Regions from separate parts of the Psychrobium sp. 1_MG-2023 genome, predicted to be linked through region 1. Evidence: predicted binding sites of a transcription regulator. Region 1 holds the regulator's gene; each other region holds the start of a gene.
The links. Region 1 encodes FliA, which starts transcription of late flagellar genes. Its sites were predicted from a motif close to CTAAAGNTNNNNNNNNNNNNGCCGATA; they were not measured.
Positions count from the first base shown of each region.

Region 1 (6,315 bases):
TGCACCCAATGGCTTGATAACCACTTCTTCTTGACCAATTAACCCATCAACCACGAAGCCAACGTCTTGTTGACCAATTTGGACAATAACAACATGCCCTTCTGTTCTTTCGTGACTAGGGTCATAGCCTTTACTTAACCATTCATCGAGATAAAACAATGGAATTGCCTTATCACGGACTACAACAACCTTACGACCATCAACAATGTTTGTTTTAGTTAGGTCAAGATTAAATATTTCGTTGACCGCTGCTAAAGGCAACGCAAAGGTTTGCTCGCCCAATTGAACCATTAGTGTCGGCATGATTGCTAATGTTAATGGCACTGTGATTTTTAATGTCGTCCCCACACCTTTTTCAGATTGAATCTTAACGGTACCATTAAGCTGGGTAATCTTTGTTTTAACAACATCCATCCCCACACCGCGACCAGAAATATCAGAGATTTCAGTCTTGGTTGAAAAACCGGGCGCAAAAATTAATGCATAAGCATCTTCATCACTCATCCGTGCAGCAGACTCTTCATCAAGTACACCACGAGAAATTGCGATTGATTTTAACTTTTCAGCATCCATACCAGCACCGTCATCAGTGATGGCGAGCAAAATATGGTCACCCTCTTGTGAGGCTGATAATACGACAGTACCGTTACGTGGTTTACCATTAGCTTCACGATCATCCGGCATCTCAATACCATGGTCGACCGAGTTTCTTACTAAGTGAACTAGCGGGTCTGCAAGCGCTTCAACTAAATTCTTATCTAGATCGGTATCTTCACCCTCCATCGTGAGAGTGATATCTTTTTTAAGTGTTCTCGCCATATCTCGAACGACTCGAGGGAAGCGCCCAAAAACTTTCTTAATCGGCTGCATGCGAGTTTTCATCACTGACCCTTGTAGATCAGCTGTAACATTATCGAGATTAGCAACCGCTTTAGACATTTCCTCATCGCCACTGGTTAAACCAAGGCTAACTAACCGATTCCGAACTAATACTAGCTCACCAACCATATTCATGATCTCATCGAGCCTTGCGGTATCAACGCGAACGGTTGTTTCTGCTTGTGGTGTAGCAGCTGCTTTTTTCGGCGCAGTTGCGGATGCTTTCTTCGGAGCAGCGGCCACAGGAGCCTTTTTCGGTGCCGGGGCTGGTGAAGGTGCTGCTACAGTGGGTGTCGCTTGCGAAATAGCTTTAGGTGTTGGTTCGTTCTTTTTAGCCGCCTGTAGCTCATCGAGTAGTGCTTCAAATTCTGCATCATCGATTTCATCATCTGTCTTTGATTTCGCTGATTCAGCAACAGGCTTGGTGTGTACCTGGTTTACAGTATTTTCAACTGAAGATGGCGAACCCTTTTCACCATGAAGCTGATCGAGGAAAGCTTCAAACTCTTCATCTGAAATTTCTTCGGAGTCCGACGATGCTGGAGTGACTGAAGCTTTAGCAGCAGTTGGAGAGCCAGCGCCATGAAGCTCATCGAGTAAGGCCTCAAATTCATCATCGGTAATTTCGTCATCAGAAGCAGGAACATCAGTGGACTCATCCTTAACGATAGGTTGTTTCTTACCTGCCTCTAGCTCATCTAATAATGCTTCAAATTCATCGTCAGTTATTTCATCGCCATTACTTTCGACAGCAACTGTCTCCGGCTCTGGTTCAGGTTCAGGTTCAGGTTCAGGTTCAGGCTCTGGTTCCGGTGCTGGCTCTTCAGCACTTTCCGGTTTGCTTAGCCTTTCAAGTTCTTCAAGTAACCGAGGCTCCGCAGGGCTTAATTCTTCGCGTGCTTTAACCAAGGTAAACATGTCGTTGACAGTATCAAGACCCTCAAGAATGACATCCATCAACTCTGGCGTGACACTTCGTTGACCTGTTCTTAACAAATCAAAGATATTTTCAGCGCCGTGACAAACATCAACAAGCTCTTTTAACGACATAAAGCCTGCACCACCTTTGATGGTGTGAAAGCCTCGGAAAATAGCATTTAATAAATCAGAATCTTCCGGGTTATTTTCTAGCTCAACAAGCTGTTCTTGTAAAAGCTCTAATATTTCACCCGCTTCTATCAGGAAATCTTGGAGTATATCTTCATCAACATCAAACGACATAGTTTGCGTCCTTTTAAAATCCTAGGCTAGAAAGCAAATCATCAACATCATCTTGTCCTGAAACAACATCATGCTGTTTTGATTTTGCGACAACGGGCCCTTCAGCTTCAATACAGTTATCAACGCGATCTAATTGCTGTTCGTCATCGTAATGACCAAATAGCTTTAAAATACCAATCAAATTCTCTTCAACATCTTTTACTAAATCAGTTATTTTGTGAAGTACTTGCCCGGTTAAATCTTGGTAACCTTGAGCGAGCACAATGTCATTTAGCTTGGTATTTAATTGTTCAGCATCGTTAACTGATTCTGAAAAATACTTATCTAAAGTAGTACAAAGCATCCTGAACTCATCCACTTTAATCTTACAATCTTTCAAACGCTCCCAAGATGGTAAGATCTCATTAACTGTGGCCTGATGCTTCTGAGCTAACGGAATACACTCATCAACTGCATCCATTGTTTGGTTTGCCGCTTGAGAGGTCATCTCAACGACATAAGACAGACGTTCTTTTGCATCCGGCAATGACGATGAAACAAATGATGAAAAGCGCTCATCAATACTCATATTACTCAATGAGTCGTGCAGTTGACGAGTTAACTTGCCGACACCAACAAAGATGTCTTGCTGCATTTTATGGCTAGCTTGTTCAATAATTTCATTAGCAGACGCAACCTGCCCCTGCTCTAACGCAGAAACAAGTGATTTAGCCTGCTCTAACGAGATATAAGAATTCTCATTATCAGTCATAAGAATATCCGTGTTATAGCTTAAGATTCAATTCGTTGAAAAATCTTATCAAGCTTTTCTTTTAATGTCCCAGCAGTAAATGGTTTAACAATGTATCCGTTTACACCTGCTTGAGCCGCTGCAATAATTTGTTCACGTTTTGCTTCTGCCGTTACCATTAATACAGGTAGATGCTTTAGCTTTTCGTCAGCACGAATATGCTTTAACAAATCAATTCCTTGCATACCTGGCATATTCCAGTCGGTCACTACAAAGTCAAAATCACCTTCTTTAAGCATAGGTAGTGCAGTCGCACCATCATCAGCTTCTTGGGTGTTTGTTAAACCAAGATCTCTTAATAAGTTCTTAATAATTCGTCTCATTGTTGAAAAATCATCAACAACCAGTATTTTCATGTTTTTATCCAAAACGCTCTCCACTATTCAAACTGCAATTCCTTATGCAATCAGCTCCAATTATTTAAACGCCCTTTCAGACGAACCATTGCTTGCGAGTGAATTTGACTCACTCGTGACTCACTCACATTTAAAACTTGCCCTATTTCCTTCAGGTTTAATTCTTCATCGTAATACAATGATAAGGTTAACGCTTCCTTTTCAGGTAACCCTTTAATCGCTTCAGCTAATGCTGTCTGAAAACGTCCAGACACAGCATGGGAATAAGAGTCATCCGATTCAGCCTGTCCATCAACAACCAATACATCTTCAGACACACCCAGATCGTCCATGCCGATTATTTTTCCTGATGCTATATCATTAAGCATTTGTGCATATTCGTCTAGGTTAATTCCTAATTTTTCTGCAATTTCATGCTCTTTAGCATCCCTTCCGTGCTCTTTTTCTACCTCGTCGATTGCTTTTTGTACTGCTCGACTATTTCGGTGTACCGAACGAGGAACCCAATCGCCACGTCTTATTTCATCAAGCATTGCACCGCGTATTCTTATACCAGCAAAAGTTTCAAAACTTGCACCTTTAGAACCGTCAAAGTTTTTCGCAGCTTCGAGTAACCCGATCATTCCTGATTGAATTAAATCGTCTAGCAACACACTGGCAGGAAGTCTTCCTTTTAAATGATGTGCTATTTTTTTCACTAGACCAGCATGAGCTATCACTAACTGATCATTGTTCTGAGATGTTTGAGCGTATGCCGCTGCTTTACTCACCAGAAACGTCTCTGTTATTAGAACGGTTATCAACTAATTGCTCAATAAAGAACTCCAGATGACCGCCAGGCTGATTTGGTATAGGCCAACTTTGCACTTTATTAGCTAAACTTTTATATGCTAACGATGCTGGTGATTGAGGAAACAGATCTGTTATCAGTTTTTGCTTTCTCACCGAGCGTCGAACATTCTCATCAAATGGAATCGTTGCACATAACTCTAAGGCCACATCCAAGAATCGATCCGTTACTCTTGTAAGCTTAGCAAATAATTCCTGACCTTCTCGTAAATTACGTACCATGTTTGCAACAACTTTAATTCTAAACACACCATGCTCACGTGATAATAGTTTAATTAAAGCATATGCATCAGTGATTGAGGCAGGTTCATCACAAACAACTGCAATTACATCTTGAGAAGCTCGAGCGAAACTGACCACCATGTCAGAAATGCCTGCGGCAGTATCAACAATTAATACATCAAAGTCATGGCGCATTTCACTGAACGCACGAATCAAGCCAGCATGCTGGGCAGGCTCAAGTTCAACCATCGATTGTGAACCCGATGTCGCAGGAATGATACTTATCCCCTGTGGACCATGAACAATAATATCATCGAGCTCGCACTCACCTGATAACACATGTGACAGATTCTTTTGCACGCGCAAGCCTAACATTACATCAACATTAGCTAAGCCTAAATCAGCATCCAGCACCAAGGTTCGTTTACCTTGTTGCGCAAGAGCCGCTGCAAGATTTAACGACACGTTGGTTTTACCAACACCGCCCTTACCGCCAGTAACTGCAATTACTTTAATCATTTTTGGTTGAGTCATTTTTCTTAAACCGCTTGCTTGATCCACTTAAATTGCCTATCTATTAAAACTGGAGAATGATGAAGAGTCATTATTTGCTGTCATTTTATCTTGAACCTGACTTAATTGCTCTATCACATTGTTAATTAAACTATTGAGATCGGCTACACCTATATCTTCAGGCACTCGTTGCCCATTTGTCAAATAACCAATAGGTAATGAATGGCCAATCGCCACACTTAAAATTTCACTTGCGCCAATAGCTTCATCCATTTTAGTGATGATACAGCCTGCTAATGGCATTTTTCTAAACTGAATAATAGCTTCCTGCAGTACTTTACGCTGGGCAGTCGCCGGTAAAACCAAATAACTTCTGATATTGACATGACTGGAGTTCATCAGGGTCGCAAGCTGTTCACTTAAACGTAAATCTCGTTGCCCCATACCAGCAGTATCTATTAGCACGAGTCGTTTTTGACGGCATTGGTAAATCGCATCGGCTAGTTGCTGTGCATCTTTGGCTACTTTAACTGGACACCCTAGAATTTTTCCATAGGTATTCAACTGCTCATATGCGCCAATACGATAACTATCTGTCGTTATCATCGCGATTTGGTCACTACCATATTGCATTGCAAACCTTGCAGCAAGCTTTGCCACTGTGGTCGTTTTTCCAACACCTGTTGGACCTAATAACGCGACGACACCACCTTGCTCAAGTACGTCATTATTCGTTGTCGAAATACGTTTGAGCAACGTACTAGCAATAATTTGTTTCGCCTGTTCAAACGTAGCGTCAGGACGCACATCAACAACCAGTTGCTGCGCAACATCAGCCTCAAAACCCATATCACAAAGTTCTGCAGTAAGCATGGCTCTTAACGGGTCTCGACGATTAACATCTTGCTCCATCAGCCCACTGACTTGATGTTGCAATAATTGTCTCATTGATGCCATTTCAGCACGCAACTCTTCAATGGCGGGGTTTTCTTGTTGAATTGCTGGTTCGCGCTCATATGCCTGACTGGTCGCCGTCTGTGGCGATATTGAAGCTGGCTTTTGTAAAGCTTGCGCCCATTCAGGCAGGTTATCCGCGACAGTATTTGGCAATGTAGCTGTGACAGGTTCTGTTGGCTGGTTGTCAGCTGAACTTGCGCCCTGCCCAGACATTGCATTAATTGGCATTTGATTATTTGCTATCTGCTGTGCTTGTTGCTTAATTAAACGCTGCTGAAACCCTGATAGTGACAGTTGATCATCACTTGGCTGGCGACTATTATTGCTCTGTGAGTTCCCTGCGCCATATTGTTGCATAGCAATTTGTGCTTGTGCCTGTGCAGAGAAATTAGCCACAGGCTGTTCAGCTTGCTCAAAACGATCTGCCATAACTTCGCTTGGAGCAGCAACTGTCTGTGACGAAGCAGGTTTCGGCGAAGCTTTAGGTAATACTGCGTTATTGTCTTCATCAACTGCAGCAACAATCTC
Region 1 covers NZ_JAUYVJ010000002.1:98,549-104,863, forward strand. Annotated here, with positions in the region: gene Q8W26_RS01505 (chemotaxis protein CheA) at 1-2,100, opposite strand, end outside; gene Q8W26_RS01510 (protein phosphatase CheZ) at 2,114-2,851, opposite strand; gene cheY (chemotaxis response regulator CheY) at 2,872-3,258, opposite strand; gene Q8W26_RS01520 (RNA polymerase sigma factor FliA) at 3,297-4,019, opposite strand; gene Q8W26_RS01525 (MinD/ParA family protein) at 4,009-4,851, opposite strand; gene flhF (flagellar biosynthesis protein FlhF) at 4,888-6,315, opposite strand, start outside.

Region 2 (6,315 bases), on a different contig from region 1:
TTTAACAATGAGTAAGTGATAGACTGCTCATCTTTTATGACAGAGCGACGATGATGAAAACGTTATATTTTGGTGGTCAAAAAAGTGGTAAGAGTAATTTAGCGGCTGCTTATACTTTATCCTTACAAGGTCCAAAACCTCACTATATTGCCACTTATGATAATTCTTATCATGACGAAGCCATGGCTGAAAGGGTGTTTAAACATCAGGTGCAACGGCAAGATGATTTTATTACGCTAGAGCAAAGTCATGATTTAAGTAAGGTGATGCGTTCTGGCGAAACATATTTGATCGATTGCCTGTCGATGTGGATTTTTAATAACCTCGAGCAGACAGAAGAGTATTTGATTAATCAGCTAGCATACTTATTTTCATTGGATTGCAATATTGTGTTTGTATTGAACGATGTGAGTTGTGGGGTGATTCCAATGGAAGCTCAATCACGACGCTTTGTTGATATGTCGGGTATTATTGGTCAATATGTCGCTGCGCAGAGTGATGAGGTGTACCGAGTCAGTTATGGCTTGCCTCAGCAGTTAAAGTAACTATTTGCGTGTTACTTTAACTGCGGGCGATGTCGTGGCTATGGCTAGGTGTGATTTGCTAACATCAACCAGGCTTGTCGCTGCTGTTCAAACGATTGTTGTAACTCTTTTAGCTGCTTAACTAGCTGTAACTTGTCATAGTCTTTGAGCGCTTTACGCTTTTTAACTTCAAACAAACGCTTTTTCAGCGTATAAAACTCATTTAGTTTAGTGACGAGGATTTCGTATTCTGCATGAAGCTTCTGTTTCATTTCTTCTGCATCGTGGCGTAAATCTAAGCGTTGCGTACTACGCTTTAATATCATCGCCAATTGCGCTTGTTCGATTTTTTGTTGTGGTGTTTTGCGTAAGTTCGTTGCTAAACCCAACCATGATAACGTCTTAATTAACCATTTTGTTGGATCGTAATGATACCACTTTATGCCATTACGGTAATCAGACTCAAAGATGTGATGGAAATTATGGTAACCCTCTCCGTGAGTGAAGACCGCTAAAAGTGCATTATCTTTGGCAGTATTTTTGTCAGTATAAGGCTGCGAGCCCCACATGTGTGCCCATGAGTTAATGAAGAAAGTAAAGTGATGGCTTAATACTAATCGCGTAATGCCGACCGCAATAAAGCTTGCTAGCATTTGTCCACTTAACCAACCGACTAACAATGCAAAACCAATATTAGTGATTAAGGTTAATGCTAGGTAATGTTTATGTTGCCACATCACTATAGGGTCACGTTGGAGATCTCGGCAATTACTATAATCATCGTATTGCTCGTGATTGTAGTGGCGCAGCATCCAACCGATATGTGAGAACCAAAAACCACGTTTGGCGCTGTATGGGTCTTTATCATTAATATCGACAAATTTATGGTGGACGCGGTGGTCACTTGACCAGTGTAACGCAGAATTTTGTAATGCAAATGCACCACCAATAGCAAAGAATAAGCGTACAGACCAATGAGCTTGATAAGTACGATGAGACCATAAACGATGATAACCAGCAGTGATTGACAGACCACAGAAAAATAAAGACGCCACGGCGGCTATAATCACAAAGGCGTCAAAGCCATAAGTTACTTGGTACCAAGGCACAAGGATTAGCGCAGCTAATAGCGTACTGCTAAACAGTATGACATTAGTCCAAATGATAGGTGGCTTATTCATTAAACTTCCTAAATATATTAATTGAGCTTACAAGTGTACGCTAAGTTATATTGAGAGTTCAAGTGTGTGTTTAAAAATGTAATTCCTTTATAGGCCCATTTTTATAACTTAATTCATTGGTGATGATAAAAAGCTATTGTCTAAGGGATCTCAAATTTCAATCCAAAAGTTGACCAATAATCTTATATAGGCTGGGAAATCTTAAATTTTATTCGTGACTATTCTCCGGTGTTAATCATAACCAACTCTTTTCGTTTGTGTCTTAAAGGTTACGTCGAACTGAACACTACCGACTTTTGACTGATCCCAATCAGTTAGTATTTAGACTAGAATAATAAAAAGATGCATATATTTTTTCTATTATGTTGTGCCAACTTAAGTGTTCCATTACCCTTATGTTAATTTATAATGTTTTATGGTGTGTCAATGGGAGTAAGAGCTCAACAAAAGGAAAAAACACGGCGTGGTTTAATTGATGCTGCATTTAATCAATTGTCTGCTGAGCATGGTTTTTCTAACTTGAGTTTACGTGAAGTGGCGCGAGAGGCTGGTATTGCACCTACCTCTTTTTATCGTCATTTTAAAGACATGAACGAACTGGGTTTAACTATGGTTGACGAAGGGGGATTGATGTTACGTCAATTAATGCGTAAGGCACGACAACGGATTAATAAAGGCGGCAGTGTTATTCGTATATCAACGGAAACTTTTATGGAGTTCGTTGACTCTAGACCTAATGTGTTTAGATTATTATTACAAGAGCGCTCTGGAAATGCTGCTGCATTTCGACAAGCTGTGAATCGAGAGATTCGCCATTTTGTCGAAGAGTTAACTGACTATTTGATTCAAAACACAACACTAGAACGTTCATTGGCTACAATACAAAGTGAAGCCATGCTAATTATCGTATTCAATGCAGGTGCAGAAGCGTTGGATATGACACAAGAAGACCGCAAAGATCTTGCGGAGCGAGTTATATTACAATTACATATGATTGCAACCGGTGCTAATTATATGTCGAACAATAATACGGAGATTTAATCAATGTTAACAATTTCATCTGAAGATAAAAAAATTCTTATCTTTTCTTTAGTTGCTGGTATTAGTGCTAATGCAGGCCTAACTGGTTTTACCTTAGAGGAAGTCACGTTCTCAATCTTCCCTATCGTTAGTTGTATTTTGGCATTCTATTGTATGTTGCAACAATATCAAACTCGCGAAATCGGCGGTGATATCCCTGTGCTAACAGCTGCTAGCTTTATTTTAGGTGCATTAGGTTATGCCGCTAGTATCCGTGTTGCTATGCCAGAACTTGGTAGTAACTTCTTACCTGTGATGTTATGTATGGGTCTGATCTTCTGGATGTTGAAGAAAGTTGGAATGTTTAAGGCGTAAGTACTTAATCAAGTATGAGTTTGAGTTATGACCAAAAAGGGCTATCTGATGATAGCCCTTTTTATTGTCTCGTGTTTATGTAGCTGCTTTACTTTTTTGTAAGGTAAACACCAGATTCCATATGGTGGGTATATGGAAATTGATCGAACAGGGCAAACCGTGTGATGTTATGTGTTTCACAGAGCGTTAATAAGTTATCGGCTAACGTCTCAGGGTTACATGAGATGTAGATAATGTTGTCGTAAGCTTGGATCATGGCTAGTGTTGCTTGATCAAGACCTGCTCGTGGTGGGTCAACTAAAATGGTATTACAGTTGAAGCTTTTAAGATCGATGCCTTTTAAACGTCTAAACTCGCGTTCGCCATGCATCGCTTGAGTGAACTCTTCAGCTGCCATGCGCAAAATAGTGACATTATCAATTTTGTTTTCGCTAATGTTATATTGAGCAGAGTCTACCGATGGTTTAGCGATTTCAGTGGCAAGCACGCGATTGAAGTTTTCAGCCAATGCTAATGAGAAGTTACCGTTACCACAGTACAATTCCAGTAAATCGCCTGTTGCATCTTTGGTGATGTCGGTAGCCCATTCCAGCATTTTTTGATTAATACCGCCATTAGGTTGAGTGAAACTATTCTCGACTTGCTTATAAATAAGTTCTTTGTTATTTACTTGAAGTTTTTCGATAACGAAATCGTGGTCTAAGCAAATCTTTTGCTTACGAGCACGGCCAATGATCTGCACGTTAAACTCTTTACTCAAGCGTTCTTTTAACGCAACGGCCTCTGCTTGCCAAGCTTCATCTAGTTGACGGTGATAAAGCATTGAAACGATAATTTCACCGCTTAATGTTGAGAGGTAGTCAATTTGAAATAACTTAAATCGCAGCGCAGGGTTATCTTTTAGTTCAGCCATCAACGCCGTCATCATTTGATTGATTAATACCGATGCTGATGGAAACTGATCAACTCGGACTTTTTCCTTGGTCGCGGAGTTAAAAACAATATGGTAAAGATCATCACCTTGATGCCATACGCGAAATTCAGCGCGCAGCCGATAGTTTTCAGGTTGTGAACAGTAACTTTCTAGCGCTGGTGGGTTAAATTGCTTAAAGTGATCTTTTAAAAAATCTTCTTTTTCGGTGAGTTGCTTCTGATAATTTGCAACATCAACAAGACCTGGCAACATAAATGGGATCCTAAGGAATATGAATGGCGCAGATTCTAGGGTAATTTATTTATTTGTCCAGACGTGTCGATTAAAAATTAGACATTGAGCTTAAGTTTTGTGTGATTGTGCCGATAAATTTTTAATAGTCTATTCTTCTTAGGTGACCTCATGAAAGTCAATCAATTTACAGCCCCAGCAAATGTAATGAATAAAAAAGATAAATTGGATGAGATGGGGTCGAATAATAAGCCTGACCATGCACAGGATAAGCAAAATGATGTTCTGTCTATGTCCTCAAATCATAAATTATTGATTGGTGCTAAGTCGTTAATGGCGGCATTAAATCAACAGCTTTCAGTGAATAGCTCTTTTAGCTTTTCATCCTCAAAACAGCAATCAATTAGCGTAGATGTCGAGACCGGCTCTATTTTAGATAAAATTGATGTTGAGCCAATCTCGTTTGACTTTGAAGCCGTAGCTAAAAATGTAATGGATTTTGTTAGCGGTGCTATTTATGGGGCCAAATCCGGTGGTGCCGACGATGCAAAACTGAATTTAATGATGCAACAAGCTCGTGAAGGCATTGATAAAGGTTTTGATATGGCTCGCGAAGAGCTGGGTTCTATGGATATGCTGACGAGTGATGTTGAGCAAGGAATAGATAAGAGCTATGACTTGATTCAGCAAGGAATGAATGATCTTGATAAATCTTTGTTTGGTAAAGAGAGTGCTACAACCCCTCAGGTTTCTTCAAGAGCCATAGAATTATCTGAGGTTGAAACTGGTAGTATTGATATTCAAACCCGTGATGGAGATAAGATTTCAATTTCGTTCGGCCAAAGCGCTCAGCTAAGTCAATCTCAAAGCGTTAGTAACGACAGTAAACACACAGAAATATCAACGAGCCATGGTCAATCATTTAATTTGACTGTTGAAGGCGATTTAAATGATGATGAACTAGAGGCTATTTCAAGTTTAGTAGGCGATATGGCACAGCTAGCGGATGATTTTTTTAGTGGCAATGTTGAACAAGCGTGGCAACAAGCGAATGAATTAGGCTTTGACTCTCAGCAAATAGTCAGCTTTGCTTATGACTTTAAAGAAGTTAAACAACTGGCGATTACTGAGCATTATGCAACGGTAAAAGAAAATGGTGACCAATCCAGTAACAACCCAATTGCAACACTATCGCCTTATGTTAAAGGGCTAGATGATGTAATGAAGGCTGGCGAATCTCTATTTGCAGGCGATAATGTTAAGCAATTGATTAATGATGTCGCTAATAAGCAACTTGATTTGATGGATCAGATGGTTTCGAAAACATTAGATAGCTTTAATGATTTTAATCAGAAGATATTAAATAGCTTGTAATCGAAGTACTGGCAAACAAAAAACTTGTTGTCGCAGGCTCGGTGAGAGAAAATAGCCGCTGAATTGCTGTTTATTTGAGGTTAATTTTGACTAGTCGTGTTTTAGTCTTTGACTCCGGTGTCGGAGGTGTCAGTGTGTTTCGTGAAATCACGAAGCTACTACCTTCAGTGTCAATTGACTATTTATTTGATAATAAGTTTTACCCTTATGGCCAATTGTCAGAGCAGCAGTTAATTACTCGCTTACTTGAGCTACTTCCTGCTGTTATAGAGTTAACTCAACCTGATTTACTTGTTATAGCTTGCAACTCTGCCAGTACAGTTGCGTTGCCTGCGCTACGTAATACCTTGCGTATCCCTGTAGTCGGGGTCGTTCCCGCAATAAAACCAGCCGCTCTGTTATCAAAAAGCAAAAAAATTGGCCTTGTAGCAACGCAAGGGACGATAAACCGATCTTATATTGATGAACTAATGAATGCATACGCCCCCCAATGTGAGCTTTATAAGCTTGGCAGCAATAAATTAGTCCAGATAGCAGAAATGGCGTTTCAAGGTATCGAACCAAACGATAAAGAACTAATAGCTATATTTGAGCCTGTCATGGGGCGGATTGACACCCTCATTTTAGGTTGCACTCATTTTCCGCTATTAAAGAAAGAAATTGCTCGTGTTACTGA
Region 2 covers NZ_JAUYVJ010000029.1:1,034-7,348, reverse strand. Annotated here, with positions in the region: gene Q8W26_RS14070 (bifunctional adenosylcobinamide kinase/adenosylcobinamide-phosphate guanylyltransferase) at 51-545, shown strand; gene Q8W26_RS14065 (fatty acid desaturase) at 590-1,705, opposite strand; gene fabR (HTH-type transcriptional repressor FabR) at 2,132-2,746, shown strand; gene Q8W26_RS14055 (DUF1422 family protein) at 2,750-3,100, shown strand; gene trmA (tRNA (uridine(54)-C5)-methyltransferase TrmA) at 3,189-4,286, opposite strand; gene Q8W26_RS14045 (DUF5610 domain-containing protein) at 4,437-5,639, shown strand; gene murI (glutamate racemase) at 5,726-6,315, shown strand, end outside.
Region 2: a site for FliA is predicted at 4,376-4,402, ahead of Q8W26_RS14045 (DUF5610 domain-containing protein). Genes of this name have one in related genera too.

Region 3 (6,315 bases), on a different contig from region 1:
TGAGCAGTAATATCTTTTTTCTCACTCAGCGGTGCCGTATCAGCTAAGCCAACGACACGTAGACGGGTTGGATTAAAATTTCTCACTTTAACCAACTCATGAGCTACAGCCACTGCACGCAAACTAGATAGTTCCCAATTCGAGCTATAAAGCTCTGAATGGATCTGGTCGCTATCAGTATGCCCAGAGACTGTTATTTCACCGGGAATATCTGCCAGTAATTGCCCCACAGAAGTGATAACGGGTACAAAACGAGGCTGAAGGTTAGCCGAGCCAGAAGGGAACGACCCTTGCTCGCGGATCCTAATGATAATTTGCTGACCAAGAGACTCAATTTCAATTGCGCCATCTTGAATTTGTTTTTGCATTTTAGTTGCAATCTTTTTCAGCTCTTCATTTGTTTGTTCTTGCGCCGCTTGTTTTTGAGCTTCTGACTGACTATCAGCAGCGGCAGCTGCACCGCGCTGATCGCCACGTTGTAACTCTTTTCCTCCCGAGTTCTGATCCTCACCCTCTTGAAAGTCCAATTCACGCTGGGTTATTTCGGCAGTCTGCTGATTAATAATTTCAATCGGCGTAGGGTCGGGGCGACCTGGACGAAACTCTTGGGCAATCACACTCGTACCCTTAGGGATATCTTTAACTTCAATTTTGTTTTGTACACCAAAAGCGTACTTCATCGAGCCCGCGATTTGTTTAAATTTCAACACGTCCATTTCTGACATTGCTAATAACAATACAAAGAAGCACATTAACAACGACATTAAGTCGGCAAAGGTCCCCATCCATGCGGGGAGTCCCTCAGGAGGACAGTCGGGGCATTTTGGGCAATCATCGCTCATCGCTATTCCTCTGGTGCCGGTCGTTTACCCTCAGCGAGGTAATTTTGTAGCATACCTTCAATCACTCGTGGATTTTGGCCGTCCTGAATCGCTAAGATAGAATCTAAAATTAACGTTTGGTTCATCGCTTCTTCGACACCACGAAGTTCAAGCTTGGCACAGATTGGTAGTGCGATTAAGTTGGCAAGCATCGCACCATACATCGTCGTTAAAAGAGCAACGGCCATCGCAGGACCGATAGCTTTCGGGTCATCCATGTTTTGTAGCATTGCAACTAAACCGATTAAGGTACCGATCATGCCCATCGCAGGGCCAACATCACCAAGCGCTTTAAAAAAGCCAGCCCCTGCTTTATGGCGGTCTAGAGTCAAATCAATATCTTTACCCAAAGTGGCTTTAACTACATCCGCTTCATGGCCATCAACCAGCATGTCGATGCCTTTTTGCATAAATGGGCTTGGGATTTCAGCCTCTTCTAACGCCAAAAAACCACCTTTACGAGCAGCATCCGCTAATTCCACCGATTTAGCGATTAAATCCTGAGGGTCATCAAGCTTAAGCATAAATGCTTTACCAAAGATTTTCCCTGCACCAATAAATTGGCTCATGCTATACATCATCATTACAACAAAAGGTGAGCCACAAAATACGATGAGTATAGAGGGAACATCAACAAACATCGAGATGTCACCACCTTGCACCATGGCCATAACAATCATACCAAAAGCACCTATCATGCCTATTAAGGTTGCTAAATCCACTGCTTATCTCCTGTAGCCGCTCACTTTAAATATTGAGGATATATTACCGACGGTTAAATCTATAATTTTAACGCTGGCTTAGTAAAAAGTTTACACATTGCCCTTTATTACAAAGCAACAATGTTAAATCTAAAAATGTCTATTCTAATCTTATCGGATAAGTCTAACAATTATTTAGCTATTTTAGGGATATTTTTTTCTCAAGCGCAGAGCCTAACCACTGATTTTATTGACCCAACCGATGAACTGGGCTAAGGTTGCGCGAAATAACGTAAGTGAGAACATCAATGCCTCCTAAAAAAATTGAAAATTTAAGTTTTGAAGCAACCCTTGATGAACTTGAAAATATCGTGGTGCAACTAGAGCAAGGTGACCTTGAATTAGATAAAGCATTGACCCAGTTTGAGCGTGGGATTGGCTTAGCAAGAAGCGGTCAAAGTAAACTTCAAAGCGCACAACAGAAAGTAGATATTTTACTCAACAACACACCAGATGGTACGTTAAGCTCATTTAATCAATCAATGGAAGATTAGTGGATACATCGCAGTTACACGCTCACAAAGAGCGAGTTAATCATTATTTAGCCAAACAATTAACCGAGCAGCCATTAGTCGATGAACGATTACTTGCAGCTATGGAGCATGGCCTCTTATTAGGCGGTAAACGCGTTCGCCCTTTCTTAGTCTATAGCGTTGGGCAAATGCTCGGTGCCAATATAGACGAGCTAGATCCTATAGCTGGTAGTATCGAAGCAATTCATGCCTACTCTCTAATTCATGATGATTTACCCGCGATGGATGATGACTCATTGCGCCGAGGACGACCAACTTGCCATATTCAATTTGATGAAGCAACGGCTATACTTGCCGGAGATGCCTTACAAACCTTGGCATTTGAATTACTTACAACGTCTAATTACCAACCTCAACAGCAAGTTGATATGGTAAAGGTTCTAGCTAAAGCTAGTGGTTATCAAGGAATGTGTGGTGGGCAAGCATTAGATATTGCCGCAACAGACAACGATAATGGCATTTCGCTATTACAACTTGAACAAATACATCGTCATAAAACTGGAGCATTAATTTGTGCCGCGGTAGAATTGGGCGCAATTGCAGCTAACGCACCAAAAGAAACACGCGAGTTGTTAGCCACATTCTCACAAAATATTGGCTTAGCTTTTCAAGTTCACGATGACATTTTGGATATTATTGGCGATACTGCTACCTTGGGTAAACCTCAAGGTTCGGATTTAGCAGCGAATAAAAGTACTTATCCAGCATTGTTAGGGCTTGAAGAGGCCAAAAGTAAAGCACAGCGATTAATCGCTCAAGCAATAGAAGCATTAGAGCAATTGCCATATGATTACCAGCTTCTAAAAGAATTTTCGCAATACATAATTGCACGTCAACTATAAATAATAAGAGCGATATGAGCGTAGATATTTCACAATTTCCCCTTTTAGCCTTAGCCAATACGCCTGAGGAACTTCGACTCGTTCCACAAAGTAACTTGACTGAACTAAGCAACCAGCTCCGTAGCTATTTATTAAAATCAGTTAGTCGCTCAAGTGGCCACCTAGCTTCAGGCTTAGGAACCGTTGAACTCACTGTTGCCTTACATTATGTTTATAACACCCCAGTTGACCGAGTTATCTGGGATGTAGGCCATCAAGCTTACCCACATAAAATTTTAACTGGTCGTCGGGAACAAATGCATACTATCCGTCAAAAAGACGGTCTGCACCCTTTTCCAAACCGTAATGAAAGTGAATATGATACCTTTACAGTAGGTCATTCTGGCACCTCGATCAGTGCTGCGTTGGGCATGGCGATTGCTGCTGAAAAAGAAGGGCAAGGCCGAAAGACGGTGGCCATTATTGGTGATGGTGCAATTACTGGTGGTATGGCGTTTGAGGCATTAAACCACGCAGGCTCTCTTGATAAAGACATGCTAATAGTGCTAAACGATAATGAGATGTCAATTTCAGAAAACGTTGGTGCATTAAATAACCACTTAGCAAAAATTCTAACTGGTGAACTATATACATCGATTCGTGAAGGCGGAAAAAAACTGCTTTCAGGTGTACCAAGTATTAAAGAGCTAGCAAGACGTTCTGAAGAACACCTCAAAGGGATGGTTGTTCCCGGTACGTTATTTGAAGAGTTCGGTTTTAACTACATCGGCCCACTAGATGGCCATGACGTTAATGGATTAGTAGAAACGCTCAAAAACATGCGTGGCCTGAAGGGACCACAAATCCTTCATGTCATGACAAAAAAAGGGAAAGGCTATAAACCAGCCGAACAAGATCCGATTGGTTATCACGGCGTGCCTAAATTTGACCCTGAAACTACATCTCTCCCAAGTGGTGGCGGTGCAGTAACCTTTTCAAAAGTCTTCGGCCAATGGCTATGCGATATGGCGCTAACGGACAAGCGCCTAATGGGAATTACTCCTGCAATGCGTGAAGGCTCTGGCATGGTTGAGTTTTCTCAGAAATTTCCTGATCAGTATTTCGATGCTGCGATAGCTGAGCAGCACGCAGTGACGTTAGGCGCTGGCATGGCATGTGATAAATTAAAACCGGTCGTAGCCATCTATTCAACATTTTTACAACGTGGCTATGATCAGCTTATTCACGATGTTGCCATTCCAAACCTTGATGTACTCTTTGCTATCGACCGAGGCGGTTTAGTCGGCGCTGACGGTGAAACCCACCAAGGTGCTTTTGACCTAAGTTATCTTAACTGTATTCCAAATATGGTTATTATGGCACCTAGTGATGAAAACGAATGTCGTCAAATGCTTTACACTGGTTATCATTATCAAGGTCCTGCTGCTGTTCGCTATCCACGCGGCGGTGCAACCGGGGTTGAAACCGATAAAAAGATGGAGCAATTAGCACTAGGTAAGGCCGTAGTAAAACGTCAATCAAGTGTTGCGCTAGGTAATAACAAAGTCGCTATTTTGAACTATGGTACTTTACTCCCCCACGCACTAGAGGCGGCTGAAGTTTTTGATGCGACCGTTGTTGACATGCGCTTCATTAAGCCATTTGATCAAGAACTCGTTCTAGATATAGCCAAAAGCCATGACGTTATTGTGACACTCGAAGAAAATGCAATAATTGGCGGTGCAGGAAGTACAATTAGTCAATACATCATGAATCAACGTTTAGCTACACCAGTACTAAATCTCGGTTTGCCTGATCACTTTGTCTGCCAAGGTACTCAAGCACAGCAACAAGCCATGTTAAAGCTTGACGCTACAGGGGTGATAGAGCAAATTGAAGCTTACCTTAAACTAGGTTAATCCCCCTACCTTATCAAGCAAGCTTCCCTGGTGTAGCTTGCTTTATTTGTTCCAACTCTACATTTTTAAGCAATCACTAAAATTGTCTTTCCTAGCAATACCTAAACTTTGCTAAACTGACCTTTTAGCCCCACTTGGATAGTTAATAATGAAAATCGGTTTATTTTATGGTTCCACCACTTGCTATAGCGAAATGACCGCAGAAAAAATGCAAGCATTTTTAGGTGAAGAGCTTGTCGATATTTATAACATTAAAGACTCTGGCCTAGCACCGATTACTCAATACGATATCGTAATTCTTGGCATTTCCACTTGGGACTATGGCGAGTTGCAAGAAGACTGGGAAGCATTATGGGATGATATTGACCAGTTTAACCTTAACGATAAAGTGGTCGCACTTTACGGCCAAGGTGACCAAGAAGGTTATACAGACTGGTTTGTTGATGCGATGGGTCTTTTACATGATAAGATCTTGCCATTAGGACCGCAAATCGTTGGTTATTGGCCAAACACTGGCTATGAATTTAACGAGTCGAAAGCGCTGACACAAGATCGTAGCCACTTTGTTGGATTAGCGCTTGACGATGAGTGCCAATTTGATCTCAGTGAAGAACGAATCAACGAGTGGTTAGCCCAAGTACTTGAAGAAGTTGCTCAACTCGATTAAGCAAATCGCAACGCTTAATTCGATAAACCACACATAAAACAATTTTTATCCAAAAAGTCGCTGTAATCTAGGTATAATACAGCCAATTATTTTTAGGAATGCAAAACACCATGAGCTTTGAAGAATTAGACTTAGATCCATCTCTTGATCAAGCGTTAGCAAAAATGGGCTATCAAGCCCCTACCACGATCCAACGAGAAGCTATTCCAGCGGCAATGGATCAACGTGATATTCTTGGCTGCGCACCAACAGGGACGGGTAAAACTGCCGCGTTCCTATTACCCGCATTACAGCATCTAATTGATTTTCCGCGTGTTAAACCTGGACCTCCACGAGTGTTAATCATCACACCAACGCGAGAGTTAGCTAACCAAGTTCATGAATATGCCCTTGCCCTAACAGAATTTACAGCACTGCACCCAATCTGTATCACTGGCGGTATTGATTACGATCTACACGAAGAAATGCTCGAGAAAAACTCTGACGTTTTAGTCGCAACACCTGGGCGCTTAATGGAGTTTATCGATTCTGAACAGCTTGATATGCGCAGCATCGAATTCTTAATCATGGATGAAGCTGACCGTATGCTTGATATGGGATTCATCAATGAAATGGAGCGCGTTGCCGATGAGGCTCGCTGGCGTTTACAAACGATGCTTTACTCAGCCACGCTAGAAGGCAAAGGCTTAGAGCGCTTCGTTGCTACGGTTTTAAAAGACCCAATTCGCGTTGA
Region 3 covers NZ_JAUYVJ010000003.1:140,183-146,497, forward strand. Annotated here, with positions in the region: gene Q8W26_RS02680 (flagellar motor protein MotB) at 1-842, opposite strand, end outside; gene pomA (flagellar motor protein PomA) at 845-1,603, opposite strand; gene xseB (exodeoxyribonuclease VII small subunit) at 1,891-2,136, shown strand; gene ispA ((2E,6E)-farnesyl diphosphate synthase) at 2,136-3,017, shown strand; gene dxs (1-deoxy-D-xylulose-5-phosphate synthase) at 3,032-4,915, shown strand; gene fldB (flavodoxin FldB) at 5,064-5,582, shown strand; gene srmB (ATP-dependent RNA helicase SrmB) at 5,693-6,315, shown strand, end outside.
Region 3: a site for FliA is predicted at 1,755-1,781, ahead of pomA (flagellar motor protein PomA). Genes of this name have one in related genera too.